3 regions of the Fictibacillus sp. S7 genome follow, and region 2 is predicted to be linked to each of the others. Evidence: a T-box and tRNA genes for the amino acid it is inferred to sense, from the RefSeq annotation. Region 2 holds a T-box; the other regions hold tRNA genes.
The links. The T-box of region 2 lies ahead of thrS (threonine--tRNA ligase). A T-box ahead of a tRNA ligase gene usually reads a tRNA of that ligase, here a tRNA-Thr.
Positions count from the first base shown of each region.

Region 1: it encodes a tRNA-Thr, which carries the amino acid that the T-box ahead of thrS (threonine--tRNA ligase) is inferred to sense. The anticodon was not compared.
Region 3: it encodes a tRNA-Thr, which carries the amino acid that the T-box ahead of thrS (threonine--tRNA ligase) is inferred to sense. The anticodon was not compared.

Region 1 covers NZ_QJKL01000001.1:2,945,055-2,949,357, reverse strand. The annotation lists rRNA gene DMO16_RS15295 (23S ribosomal RNA) at 1-545, shown strand, start outside; gene DMO16_RS25205 (hypothetical protein) at 561-689, shown strand; rRNA gene rrf (5S ribosomal RNA) at 800-915, shown strand; tRNA gene DMO16_RS15285 (tRNA-Asn) at 963-1,037, shown strand; tRNA gene DMO16_RS15280 (tRNA-Thr) at 1,039-1,114, shown strand; tRNA gene DMO16_RS15275 (tRNA-Glu) at 1,118-1,192, shown strand; tRNA gene DMO16_RS15270 (tRNA-Val) at 1,281-1,356, shown strand; tRNA gene DMO16_RS15265 (tRNA-Thr) at 1,380-1,455, shown strand; tRNA gene DMO16_RS15260 (tRNA-Tyr) at 1,491-1,575, shown strand; tRNA gene DMO16_RS15255 (tRNA-Lys) at 1,734-1,809, shown strand; tRNA gene DMO16_RS15250 (tRNA-Gly) at 1,864-1,937, shown strand; tRNA gene DMO16_RS15245 (tRNA-Ala) at 1,947-2,022, shown strand; gene rocF (arginase) at 2,267-3,169, shown strand; one part of gene DMO16_RS15235 (IS3 family transposase) at 3,231-4,120, opposite strand; one part of gene DMO16_RS15235 (IS3 family transposase) at 4,120-4,303, opposite strand, start outside.
Region 2 covers NZ_QJKL01000001.1:23,209-27,511, reverse strand. The annotation lists gene thrS (threonine--tRNA ligase) at 248-2,179, opposite strand; T-box leader at 2,255-2,480, opposite strand; gene ytxC (sporulation protein YtxC) at 2,534-3,373, opposite strand; gene DMO16_RS00115 (amino acid ABC transporter permease) at 3,482-4,138, opposite strand; gene DMO16_RS00110 (basic amino acid ABC transporter substrate-binding protein) at 4,165-4,303, opposite strand, start outside.
Region 3 covers NZ_QJKL01000001.1:3,031,750-3,036,052, reverse strand. The annotation lists rRNA gene DMO16_RS15820 (23S ribosomal RNA) at 1-890, shown strand, start outside; rRNA gene rrf (5S ribosomal RNA) at 1,082-1,197, shown strand; tRNA gene DMO16_RS15810 (tRNA-Val) at 1,207-1,282, shown strand; tRNA gene DMO16_RS15805 (tRNA-Thr) at 1,290-1,365, shown strand; tRNA gene DMO16_RS15800 (tRNA-Lys) at 1,374-1,449, shown strand; tRNA gene DMO16_RS15795 (tRNA-Leu) at 1,468-1,552, shown strand; tRNA gene DMO16_RS15790 (tRNA-Gly) at 1,560-1,634, shown strand; tRNA gene DMO16_RS15785 (tRNA-Leu) at 1,648-1,736, shown strand; tRNA gene DMO16_RS15780 (tRNA-Arg) at 1,754-1,830, shown strand; tRNA gene DMO16_RS15775 (tRNA-Pro) at 1,834-1,910, shown strand; tRNA gene DMO16_RS15770 (tRNA-Ala) at 1,921-1,996, shown strand; rRNA gene DMO16_RS15765 (16S ribosomal RNA) at 2,166-3,713, shown strand; rRNA gene DMO16_RS15760 (23S ribosomal RNA) at 3,930-4,303, shown strand, end outside.

The DNA.
Region 1 (4,303 bases), 2.9 Mb from region 2:
CTACAAGTCGAGCAGGGACGAAAGTCGGGCTTAGTGATCCGGTGGTTCCGCATGGAAGGGCCATCGCTCAACGGATAAAAGCTACCCTGGGGATAACAGGCTTATCTCCCCCAAGAGTCCACATCGACGGGGAGGTTTGGCACCTCGATGTCGGCTCATCGCATCCTGGGGCTGAAGTAGGTCCCAAGGGTTGGGCTGTTCGCCCATTAAAGCGGTACGCGAGCTGGGTTCAGAACGTCGTGAGACAGTTCGGTCCCTATCCGTCGCGGGCGCAGGAAATTTGAGAGGAGCTGTCCTTAGTACGAGAGGACCGGGATGGACACACCGCTGGTGTACCAGTTGTTCCGCCAGGGGCATAGCTGGGTAGCTACGTGTGGACGGGATAAGTGCTGAAAGCATCTAAGCATGAAGCCCCCCTCAAGATGAGATTTCCCATCACGTCAAGTGAGTAAGACCCCTTAGAGATGATGAGGTTGATAGGTCTGGTGTGGAAGCGTGGTGACACGTGGAGCTGACAGATACTAATCGGTCGAGGGCTTATCCTTAAAAACAAAAGCGGAATGAACCGCTTATATCCGACAAGCGTTGGAAACCCTGACAAGAACACGGTTTTGGTGTTCATTGGAAGGGGCGAAACGACCTCGAGGATAGGGTTCATGAAGCTGGACGTTATCAGCACGTTTGGATGAAGTTATCTAGTTTTGAGGGAATATGCCTCAAAAAAAGGTCTTGCCAAAAGAGCAAAAACATTGTAAAATGTATCTTGTCCTTGTAATTTAGGACAAACTTTGAAAGACAGTCTGGTGGCGATAGCGAAGAGGTCACACCCGTTCCCATACCGAACACGGAAGTTAAGCTCTTTTGCGCCAATGGTAGTTGGGGGCTTCCCCCTGTTAGAGTAGGACGCTGCCGGGCTTTCATTTCAAACCTTTTTGTTTGTGGATTTCTAATTAGTTTATTATTCCACAGTAGCTCAGTGGTAGAGCTATCGGCTGTTAACCGATCGGTCGTAGGTTCGAGTCCTACCTGTGGAGCCATGCTTCCATAGCTCAGTAGGTAGAGTGCTTCCATGGTAAGGAAGAGGTCACCGGTTCGAGCCCGGTTGGAAGCTCCAGTCGGCCCGTTGGTCAAGCGGTTAAGACACCGCCCTTTCACGGCGGTAACACGGGTTCGAATCCCGTACGGGTCACCAAGTTTTTTCATGAAAATGAAAACAACCAAGTTCTTTTGAAAAAAAGAACCAAGTTCTTTTGAAGAAAAGAACCAATAATATTCAATTTGGAGGATTAGCTCAGCTGGGAGAGCACCTGCCTTACAAGCAGGGGGTCGGCGGTTCGAACCCGTCATCCTCCACCATTTTTATTACCATTGTTTACAACGCCGGTTTAGCTCAATTGGTAGAGCAACTGACTTGTAATCAGTAGGTTGGGGGTTCAAGTCCTCTAGCCGGCACCATTTTAATAAGAAATACCGGAATCCTTTTTTTATGTGGAGGGGTAGCGAAGTGGCTAAACGCGGCGGACTGTAAATCCGCTCCCTCCGGGTTCGGCGGTTCGAATCCGTCCCCCTCCACCACTTATTTTTTTAAAACCATTTTGGTAAGCAACATGAGCCATTAGCTCAGTCACGAACTACGCTTCGTGGTTGAACAGCGAGTTGTCTCGACGGATATCATATTCTCCTTGCTTTAACTTTTAGGGGAAGAGACAGGGGACCGACGGACATAACAACATGAGCCATTAGCTCAGTCGGTAGAGCATCTGACTTTTAATCAGAGGGTCGAAGGTTCGAGTCCTTCATGGCTCACCACTTTCTGAATAAAAGACAGAAAGCATGGACATAACATTATAATAAGGTTAATATGCGGGTGTAGTTTAGTGGTAAAACAAGAGCCTTCCAAGCTCTGGTCGTGAGTTCGATTCTCATCACCCGCTCCATTTTATTTTGGGGCCTTAGCTCAGCTGGGAGAGCGCCTGCCTTGCACGCAGGAGGTCAGCGGTTCGATCCCGCTAGGCTCCACCATACATAATAAACGTAAAGCCTTTGGACTTTTGTCCAAAGGCTTTTTTTATTGCCGAATGCCAGACTCCTATTCCTTGATTGGATCCAACTGTCTATCTTATCTAATAATTATCCACTCTATCTATAGAAAGCGCTTACTACCGGGTATATCTATGCAATTTTTTGTCCAGTTGAACCACCTGTAAAGGACAGGCTAAAATTAATTGATAGAATATTGAAACGCAGCTTAGGGGGAGGCCTACAAATGAAGAAGGATATTACACTTATCGGGGTACCAATGGATTTAGGGCAAACACGGCGGGGAGTAGATATGGGTCCAAGCGCCATTCGATATGCAGGCATTGTGGAACGGCTGAAGGATATTGAATACAACGTTCTCGACTTTGGGGATATTGAGATTGCCCGGCCGGGAACGATCGAGGAAACCATTGAAACAAACCTGAAGAACCTGGAAGAGGTGGCTTCTGCCAGTGAGAACCTGGCTCAGGCCGTTTCGAATGTTATTCAGGAGAACCGCTTTCCGCTTGTTCTGGGAGGGGACCACAGTATCGCGATCGGAACACTTGCAGGCATCTCCAACCACTATGAGAACCTTGGGGTCATATGGTATGATGCCCATGGAGACTTGAACACAGCAGATACCTCACCAAGCGGAAACATTCATGGTATGCCTCTTGCTGCAAGTTTGGGCATTGGCCATGAATCGTTAACTCGCATTGGGGGATACGAACAGAAAGTTAAACCGGAAAATATCGTTATCATCGGGGCGCGTTCTCTTGATGAGGGAGAAAAGACGTTGATCAAGGAACGCGGGATCAAGGTGTATACGATGCATGAGATTGACCGGATCGGTATGACGAAGGTGATGGAGGAAACGATTGAGTACTTGTCCGCAAAAACAGATGGAGTTCACCTCAGTCTTGACCTTGACGGGCTCGATCCCCAGGATGCCCCGGGAGTGGGTACACCGGTTCTCGGCGGAATCAGCTACAGAGAAAGCCATTTGGCGATGGAAATGCTGGCTGAATCACAGCTCATTACTTCCGCGGAATTTGTGGAGGTCAACCCGATTTTGGATGAACGAAATAAAACAGCGACAGTAGCGGTCGCCTTGATGGGCTCCCTTTTTGGTGAAAAGCTTCTATAATAAACAAATTAAAAACAGCTGCTCTATTTTGATCTGAACCCAAAAAGTTAGACACGAAATTTTAAGCAGCTACTTCGGCATGAGTCCGGTATTGAACCGGGCTCATGCCTTTTAATTTTGCTTTTATCCGGTTTTTATTGTAGTAATCGATATACTGTTCCAATTCTTTTTTAAAGTGTTCCATACTTTCAAATTCTTTGAGATAAAGCAATTCACTTTTCAATAAGCCAAAGAAACTCTCCATGGCGGCGTTATCAAGACAGTTGCCCTTACGGGACATGCTTTGTGTTATATTTTTTTCTTTCAATGCATGCTGGTACGGTTTCATTTGATAATGCCATCCCTGATCAGAGTGAAGGATGGGGGCATCGTTCTCTTTCAATTGTTTGAATGCCTTATCCAGCATCTTTGAAACCAAAGAGTAAACCGGACGGTGTTCCATCTGATAGGCAACGATTTCTCCATTATATAGGTCAAGAACTGGCGATAAATATAGCTTTTCACCATGTAATTGAATTTCCGTCACATCGGTTACCCACTTTTCATTCGGTTTCACTGCTTGGAATTTACGTGCTATAACATTTGGAGCGATTTTTCCAACATTTCCACGATAGGAGCGATATTTCTTCACCTTCACCAGAGACTTGATCTTCATTTTATTCATTAAGCGACGGACAGTTTTATGATTAAGTGAATAGCCTTGATTTTGTAATTCCCATCGGATCCGACGATAGCCATATCGACCTTGGTGCTCATTAAAAATCTGTTGAATAACAGCTTTCACTTCATGATATTTATCTGCACGATTCTTTTGTTTCATCCAGTAATAATACGTGCTTCGTGGAATGCCTGCGACCTCAACGAGGTCAATGACTTTATATTCCTGCCTTAACTCATCAATCACTTCCGCTTTGACTTGTTCTGTGATTTTTCCTCTTCTTGAATTAAGGCTTGTAACTTTTTTAAGTATGCATTCTCCATACGTAATCTCTCATTTTCAGCTCGTAGAGCTTCGACGGATCCTTCTGATGGCTGCTTTCTTTTTGAATCTTTTTTCATGGATGAACGCCCCTTTATCTTTGATCGAAGAGCCTCAATCCCTTGCGTTTCAAAAAGTTGATACCAATTCCAAAC
Region 2 (4,303 bases):
TTACAGGTGACTCGCTTTCCGCGGGTGGGCGCTGAGCCTTACCGGCGTAAACGCCTACTTTCTCGTCGCAAGCTCCTGCGGTAACGGCGCGAGCGCCTCCTTGGTCTCATCTGTCCCGCTTATCCCGCTGGAGTCTCGCCACCTTGCACTTCGATCAACTAATCAATGAGGCACTTAAAAAATTCCTCACGCCAGTAAATTTAGAAGGACAAAAAAGAACTGCGAATCACTTCGCAGTTCTTTTTTGTTAACCTCTTTTGTTTACTTGTTGAAGGATGCTTTCTTTGAATGTTTCAAAAGCTACGGTTTCGGACTTTTGCTCTCCGTATTTACGCACGTTCACGGTCTGGTCGGAAATCTCCTGATCACCGAGTACGAGCATGTACGGGATTTTCTGCATTTGAGCTTCACGGATCTTGTAGCCGAGTTTCTCATCACGGTTGTCCACTTCCACACGGATACCTTCTTCAAGCAGCTCTTCGCTCACCTTTTTCGCATATTCTTCGTGTACAGAAGAAACCGGAATAATTTGAACCTGTACCGGAGCCAGCCATACAGGGAATGCTCCCTTGTATTCTTCAATCAAGAAGGCAACAAAACGTTCCATCGTGGAAACGACACCGCGGTGAATAACGACTGGGCGGTGATCCTTACCGTCACGACCTTTATACGTGAGGTCAAAACGCTCAGGCAAATGGAAATCAAGCTGTACAGTGGACAGCGTTTCATCTTTTCCAAGCGCTGTTTTCACCTGTACATCGAGTTTCGGGCCATAGAACGCCGCTTCGCCTTCCGCTTCAACATAATCAAGATTCATGTCTTCCATTGTTTCTTTGAGAAGCGCCTGAGCTTTTTCCCACATCTCGTCATTGTCCACATATTTCTCTTTGTCTTCAGGATCGCGGTAGGACAGACGGAACTTGTAATCCGTAATGCCAAAATCCTTGTATACTCGCTGAATAAGTTTTACCACACGGATGAACTCATCCTTCAATTGGTCCGGGCGGGCAAAGATATGAGCATCATTCAGTGTCATGGAACGGACACGCTGAAGGCCAGCCAGTGCTCCGGACATTTCATGGCGGTGCATGGTTCCGAGTTCTGCGATACGAATTGGCAGATCGCGGTAGCTGTGCATGCTGTTCTTAAACACCATCATATGGTGCGGGCAGTTCATCGGACGAAGCACGAGCTGTTCGTTATCCATTTCAATCGCAGGATACATATCTTCCTGATAATGATCCCAGTGGCCGGAAGTTTTATAAAGCTCTACGCTTCCAAGGTGAGGAGTGTACACATGGTCATAACCAAGCTTAACTTCAGTATCCACGATATAGCGCTCAATGATGCGGCGAATGGTTGCTCCCTTAGGCAGCCATACTGGAAGACCTTGTCCGATTTTTTGAGAAATCGTAAAGAGATCCAGCTCTTTCCCAAGCTTACGGTGATCACGCTCTTTTGCTTCCTGAAGATAAACCAGGTGCTGATCGAGCTCTTTTTGAGTTAAAAAGGCTGCGCCATAGATACGCTGCAGCATTTGATTGTTGCTGTCTCCACGCCAGTAGGCACCTGAAATGCTCATCAGCTTGAACGCCTTGATTTTTCCTGTGGACGGCACATGCGGTCCGCGGCAAAGATCAAAGAATTCACCCTGTTCATAAATGGTAATGACTGCATCTTCCGGAAGATCACGGATCAGCTCCAGCTTCAGGTGATCATCCAACTTTTCATAGATGGCCAAGGCTTCTTCCCTGCTGACTTCCTTACGGACGATCGGTAGGTTTTCGCTGACAATCTTTTTCATTTCTTTCTCAATTTTCTGAAGGTCTTCCGGAGTTAAAGCTTCCGGCATATCGATGTCATAATAAAATCCATTTTCGATCACGGGACCAATGCCGAGTCTCACGTCTTTGTACAGCCGTTTGATCGCCTGAGCCATTAGGTGGGCCGTGCTGTGCCTGGTCATTTCAAGTCCCTCAGGGGAATCCTGGGGAACGATTTCAATCGATGCATCTTGTTCAATCGGACGGGTAAAATCATATATTACTCCGTTGACTTTTCCTGCTACTGATTTTTTCTTCAGGCTTGAACTGATGGAATCAGCCACTTGCTCGGAAGTAGTTCCTTTCGGATACTCACGAACAGAACCATCTGGAAATGTCAGTTTAATGTCTGCCATGGTTAATCTCTCCTTTTTTTACAATACAGTATGCACGCTAATGATTAATTAAAATACAAAAAACACCCGTCCACAAAAAGGGACGAGTGTTGTACTCGTGGTTCCACCCTTGTTCCGCGGCAAAATATGCGGCGGCACTCGGTCAAGATTTAACGGCTTTGGGCCGTCAGCGACTACTCCTGTTTTTCACCGCTGAAGTTCAAAGGGGGTACAACATTTTTCCGTGTTGGAATGCTTTCAGCCTGGGCATTCCTCTCTATAAACCGTAAAAAATATCACATGTCCTTATCTTTACTCATTTTGGTATCCAATTGATACCTCCATTATAGGCAAGCAGCTCCTCAAAATCAAGAGCTAACTTTGTCGGTTGATCCTGCCATAAAAGGCATGAAGCGGTTTTTTAATCAATCGTTCCTGGAAAATATTCTGCAAGGTATGTACCATGCCATGATTTTCATCTTCCAGATACAAATGAAGGATTTCCGGAGCAAGACCGATACTCGGTCCCAGAACTTCTTGATCCAGGTCTAATTCCTGTGTCAGAACAAGGGCTCTTTCATGCATAAGCTCCAGCATTTTTTTGCTGTACAGCCGGTAATGATTGTCATACAGCTTGAATTCACCGTCATAAGCGACATGAATCTCATCCGTAAGATACGGCTGACTCGCCGCACATTTTCGCAGCTGCTCAACAAATGCCTGATAATCCAGCTCCAGCTTGTATTCATCGATCGCACATTCCACATACACCTGGAGCAATTCGAAGTAATCCTTTAGCCGGAATTGCAAAAAAGACTCGAACGTGAACGACAGCTCTTTCTCTGACAGAATTTTTCTCCAGGCATCCCTCATATGGTAATCACAGGTGTCCAGCTCCCTGACCGCCGGCACATCTTCCCGCTCCTGTTCAATAAACTCTTTAACGATTGCTGCAATTTCCCGCTGCTCCTGAGCGTCGGTAAAATAAAAAAAATGCTCGATAAAAAAAAGGATACGGGATTCCTCCACTTTTTTTCGGGTATATGCGGCCATGACATCTGCGGCGCTTTCCAAATCATATGTTGTGTCCAGCACCAAGGAGTGGTTTCTGCATTCTACAAAGGAAGGTTGAATGTTAAGTGATTTCGCCATCTGCTGCAGTTCCTTTTGTAATTGGTAACACGTTTTTTGATCTGCAAAAATAAGTTCTGCCAACCCTGTCCCTCCCCTAAACACTCGATAATACACTATATGGGACAACGTCGTGAAAAATGAACCCTTTTCAAAGAATATTAAAAAACAGCAGGGTTCCCTGCTGTTTTTTTAGTCAATAGCAAATTTCCGTTCAATAAAGTTCAACAAATGGGTCAGCGTCAACGTAAGGATTAAATAAATAAAGGCAACCGTTAAGAAAGGCTCCCATGGACGGTAGTATTCCCCCATCATCGCTCTTCCCCAATACATCAGCTCTTCTGTTGCAATGATCGCCGCAAGGGACGAATCCTTAATCAGAACAATGAATTCATTGCCAAGCGGAGGAATCATGCGTTTGGACGCCTGGGGTATGATAATATGTCTCATCGTCTGCCGGTGGGTCATACCCAAAGAACGAGCCGCTTCTGTCTGTCCTTTATCAATCGATTGAATCCCCGCCCTGAAAATTTCTGCAATATAGGCGGCTGCATTAAGGGAAAGAGCGGTAATCGCAGAAATAAGAGCAACCGGGGGCTTCATAAACAACGGCATAACCGCAAAGTGAATAAGCAATATTTGTACAAGCAGAGGAGTTCCCCGGAAAAAATTAATGTACCAGATAAATGGCTGGCGGAGAAAGGCGTTGGAAGACATTTTTCCAAGAGCGATCAATAGCCCCATAATGGTTCCAATCACGATGCTCGCTGCCGAAATTTCTATGGTAATCAATGTGCCTTTCAGAAACAAAGGCATGTATTTTTCAATCAGATCAAATTTAAAATCCATCTGTGCCTCCGGTCATTGTGTCAGGTTTATTTTTTCAATGCATCCAGGTTCGGTTCTACTTTAAACCATTTTTTATAGACCTTGGAGTAGGTTCCATTATCAATGACCGTTTTTAATGCTTTATCGATTTTTTTCTTATTCTCGCTTCCTTTCGGGAAAGCAATG
Region 3 (4,303 bases), 3.0 Mb from region 2:
TGAAATTATAGTACCTGTGAAGATGCAGGTTACCCGCGACAGGACGGAAAGACCCCATGGAGCTTTACTGCAGCTTGATATTGGATTTTGGTACAGTTTGTACAGGATAGGTAGGAGCCTGAGAAGTCGGAGCGCCAGCTTCGATGGAGGCGTCGGTGGGATACTACCCTGACTGTATTGAAATTCTAACCTGGAACCGTGATCCGGTTCGGAGACAGTGTCAGGTGGGCAGTTTGACTGGGGCGGTCGCCTCCTAAATCGTAACGGAGGCGCCCAAAGGTTCCCTCAGAATGGTTGGAAATCATTCGCAGAGTGTAAAGGCACAAGGGAGCTTGACTGCGAGACCTACAAGTCGAGCAGGGACGAAAGTCGGGCTTAGTGATCCGGTGGTTCCGCATGGAAGGGCCATCGCTCAACGGATAAAAGCTACCCTGGGGATAACAGGCTTATCTCCCCCAAGAGTCCACATCGACGGGGAGGTTTGGCACCTCGATGTCGGCTCATCGCATCCTGGGGCTGAAGTAGGTCCCAAGGGTTGGGCTGTTCGCCCATTAAAGCGGTACGCGAGCTGGGTTCAGAACGTCGTGAGACAGTTCGGTCCCTATCCGTCGCGGGCGCAGGAAATTTGAGAGGAGCTGTCCTTAGTACGAGAGGACCGGGATGGACACACCGCTGGTGTACCAGTTGTTCCGCCAGGGGCATAGCTGGGTAGCTACGTGTGGACGGGATAAGTGCTGAAAGCATCTAAGCATGAAGCCCCCCTCAAGATGAGATTTCCCATCACGTCAAGTGAGTAAGACCCCTTAGAGATGATGAGGTTGATAGGTCTGGTGTGGAAGCGTGGTGACACGTGGAGCTGACAGATACTAATCGGTCGAGGGCTTATCCTTAATTAAATCAGTAAGTTTGGATGAAGTTATCTAGTTTTGAGGGAATATGCCTCAAAAACAAAAGATTTGTCAGCGACAAGAGATTCGAGGAAGCAAAACGACGACTCTCCGGAGTGTACTTTACCGTACATGAGGAAGAGGAGGAGTGAAGCTGACGAAGAAAATCGCCGTTGATCACAAATCGATAGATGTCTGGTGGCAATAGCGAAGAGGTCACACCCGTTCCCATACCGAACACGGAAGTTAAGCTCTTCAGCGCCGATGGTAGTTGGGGGCTTCCCCCTGTTAGAGTAGGACGTTGCCGGGCATACATAATGGAGGATTAGCTCAGCTGGGAGAGCACCTGCCTTACAAGCAGGGGGTCGGCGGTTCGAACCCGTCATCCTCCACCATTATTTCGCCGGTTTAGCTCAATTGGTAGAGCAACTGACTTGTAATCAGTAGGTTGGGGGTTCAAGTCCTCTAGCCGGCACCACTTAAAGAGAGCCATTAGCTCAGTTGGTAGAGCATCTGACTTTTAATCAGAGGGTCGAAGGTTCGAGTCCTTCATGGCTCACCAGTTTTATAATTGTATATTGCGGGTGTGGCGGAATTGGCAGACGCGCTAGACTTAGGATCTAGTGTCTTATGACGTGGGGGTTCGAGTCCCTTCACCCGCACCATACGGATGCGGAAGTAGTTCAGTGGTAGAATACAACCTTGCCAAGGTTGGGGTCGCGGGTTCGAATCCCGTCTTCCGCTCCATTTTTTTCTGCCTGCCGGGGTGGTGGAATTGGCAGACACACAGGACTTAAAATCCTGCGGTAGGTGACTACCGTGCCGGTTCGAGTCCGGCCCTCGGCACCAATAGAATGTTTTTTTATGCGCCCTTAGCTCAGCTGGATAGAGTGTTTGACTACGAATCAAAAGGTCGGGAGTTCGAATCTCTCAGGGCGCGCCATAACGGGAAGTGGCTCAGCTTGGTAGAGCACCTGGTTTGGGACCAGGGGGTCGCAGGTTCAAATCCTGTCTTCCCGACCATCTTCACTTTGGGGCCTTAGCTCAGCTGGGAGAGCGCCTGCCTTGCACGCAGGAGGTCAGCGGTTCGATCCCGCTAGGCTCCACCATTAGAAAATGCTGTTGACATTTTCTTTTTTAGTCGGTATAATATAAAAGTTGCTGTTTTTAAAGCAGCATTGATGTTCTTTGAAAACCAAACAAAAGCCAGAGTAAGTCAGGGATTTTACAATCCCATCAATTTCTTATTTTTAAACATTAAGAGCTATATCAAACACTTTATTGGAGAGTTTGATCCTGGCTCAGGATGAACGCTGGCGGCGTGCCTAATACATGCAAGTCGAGCGAATGACGAGGAGCTTGCTCCTCTGATTTAGCGGCGGACGGGTGAGTAACACGTGGGTAACCTGCCTGTAAGACGGGGATAACTCCGGGAAACCGGAGCTAATACCGGATGATAACGAGAAGCGCCTGCTTCTTTTTTGAAAGTCGGTTTCGGCTGACGCTTACAGATGGGCCCGCGGCGCATTAGCTAGTTGGTGAGGTAACGGCTCACCAAGGCGACGATGCGTAGCCGACCTGAGAGGGTGATCGGCCACACTGGGACTGAGACACGGCCCAGACTCCTACGGGAGGCAGCAGTAGGGAATCTTCGGCAATGGACGAAAGTCTGACCGAGCAACGCCGCGTGAGCGATGAAGGCCTTCGGGTCGTAAAGCTCTGTTGTCAGAGAAGAACAAGTACCGGAGTAACTGCCGGTACCTTGACGGTACCTGACCAGAAAGCCACGGCTAACTACGTGCCAGCAGCCGCGGTAATACGTAGGTGGCAAGCGTTATCCGGAATTATTGGGCGTAAAGCGCGCGCAGGCGGTTTCTTAAGTCTGATGTGAAAGCCCACGGCTCAACCGTGGAGGGTCATTGGAAACTGGGAGACTTGAGTGCAGGAGAGAAAAGTGGAATTCCACGTGTAGCGGTGAAATGCGTAGAGATGTGGAGGAACACCAGTGGCGAAGGCGGCTTTTTGGCCTGTAACTGACGCTGAGGCGCGAAAGCGTGGGGAGCAAACAGGATTAGATACCCTGGTAGTCCACGCCGTAAACGATGAGTGCTAGGTGTTGGGGGGTTCCACCCTCAGTGCTGACGTTAACACATTAAGCACTCCGCCTGGGGAGTACGGCCGCAAGGCTGAAACTCAAAGGAATTGACGGGGGCCCGCACAAGCAGTGGAGCATGTGGTTTAATTCGAAGCAACGCGAAGAACCTTACCAGGTCTTGACATCCTCTGACCACTTGAGAGATCAAGCTTTCCCCTTCGGGGGACAGAGTGACAGGTGGTGCATGGTTGTCGTCAGCTCGTGTCGTGAGATGTTGGGTTAAGTCCCGCAACGAGCGCAACCCTTGACCTTAGTTGCCAGCATTCAGTTGGGCACTCTAAGGTGACTGCCGGTGACAAACCGGAGGAAGGTGGGGATGACGTCAAATCATCATGCCCCTTATGACCTGGGCTACACACGTGCTACAATGGGTGGTACAAAGGGTTGCGAAGCCGCGAGGCCGAGCCAATCCCAAAAAGCCACTCTCAGTTCGGATTGTAGGCTGCAACTCGCCTACATGAAGCCGGAATTGCTAGTAATCGCGGATCAGCATGCCGCGGTGAATACGTTCCCGGGCCTTGTACACACCGCCCGTCACACCACGAGAGTTTGTAACACCCGAAGTCGGTGGGGTAACCTTTTGGAGCCAGCCGCCGAAGGTGGGACAGATGATTGGGGTGAAGTCGTAACAAGGTAGCCGTATCGGAAGGTGCGGCTGGATCACCTCCTTTCTATGGAGACATGAGCACTCAGGTGCCTCATGAATCTTACTCTGAGCTTTTGTTTGGTTTTGAAAGAACATCGTTTCTTTCAATTCATAAAGGTTACACATTTGATGTGGCCATGTTCCTTGAAAACTAGATAACGAAACATCCAAACAAGCCAACTAATTCATTAGTTGTGCGCTGATTTAGTGATTTTTTTACGATCTTACGATCGTGTTTAAAGGTTAAGCTAGAAAGGGCGCACGGTGGATGCCTTGGCACTAGGAGCCGAAGAAGGACGGGACGAACACCGATATGCCTCGGGGAGCTGTAAGTAAGCGTTGATCCGGGGATTTCCGAATGGGGGAACCCACCATCCGTAATGGGATGGTATCCATATCTGAATACATAGGATATGAGAAGGCAGACCCGGGGAACTGAAACATCTAAGTACCCGGAGGAAGAGAAAGCAAGTGCGATTTCCTGAGTAGCGGCGAGCGAAACGGAAACAGCCCAAACCAGAGGGCTTGCCCTCTGGGGTTGTAGGACACTCTACATGGAGTTACAAAGGAACGGGGTAGATGAAGCGGTCTGGAAAGGCCGGCCAAAGAAGGTAA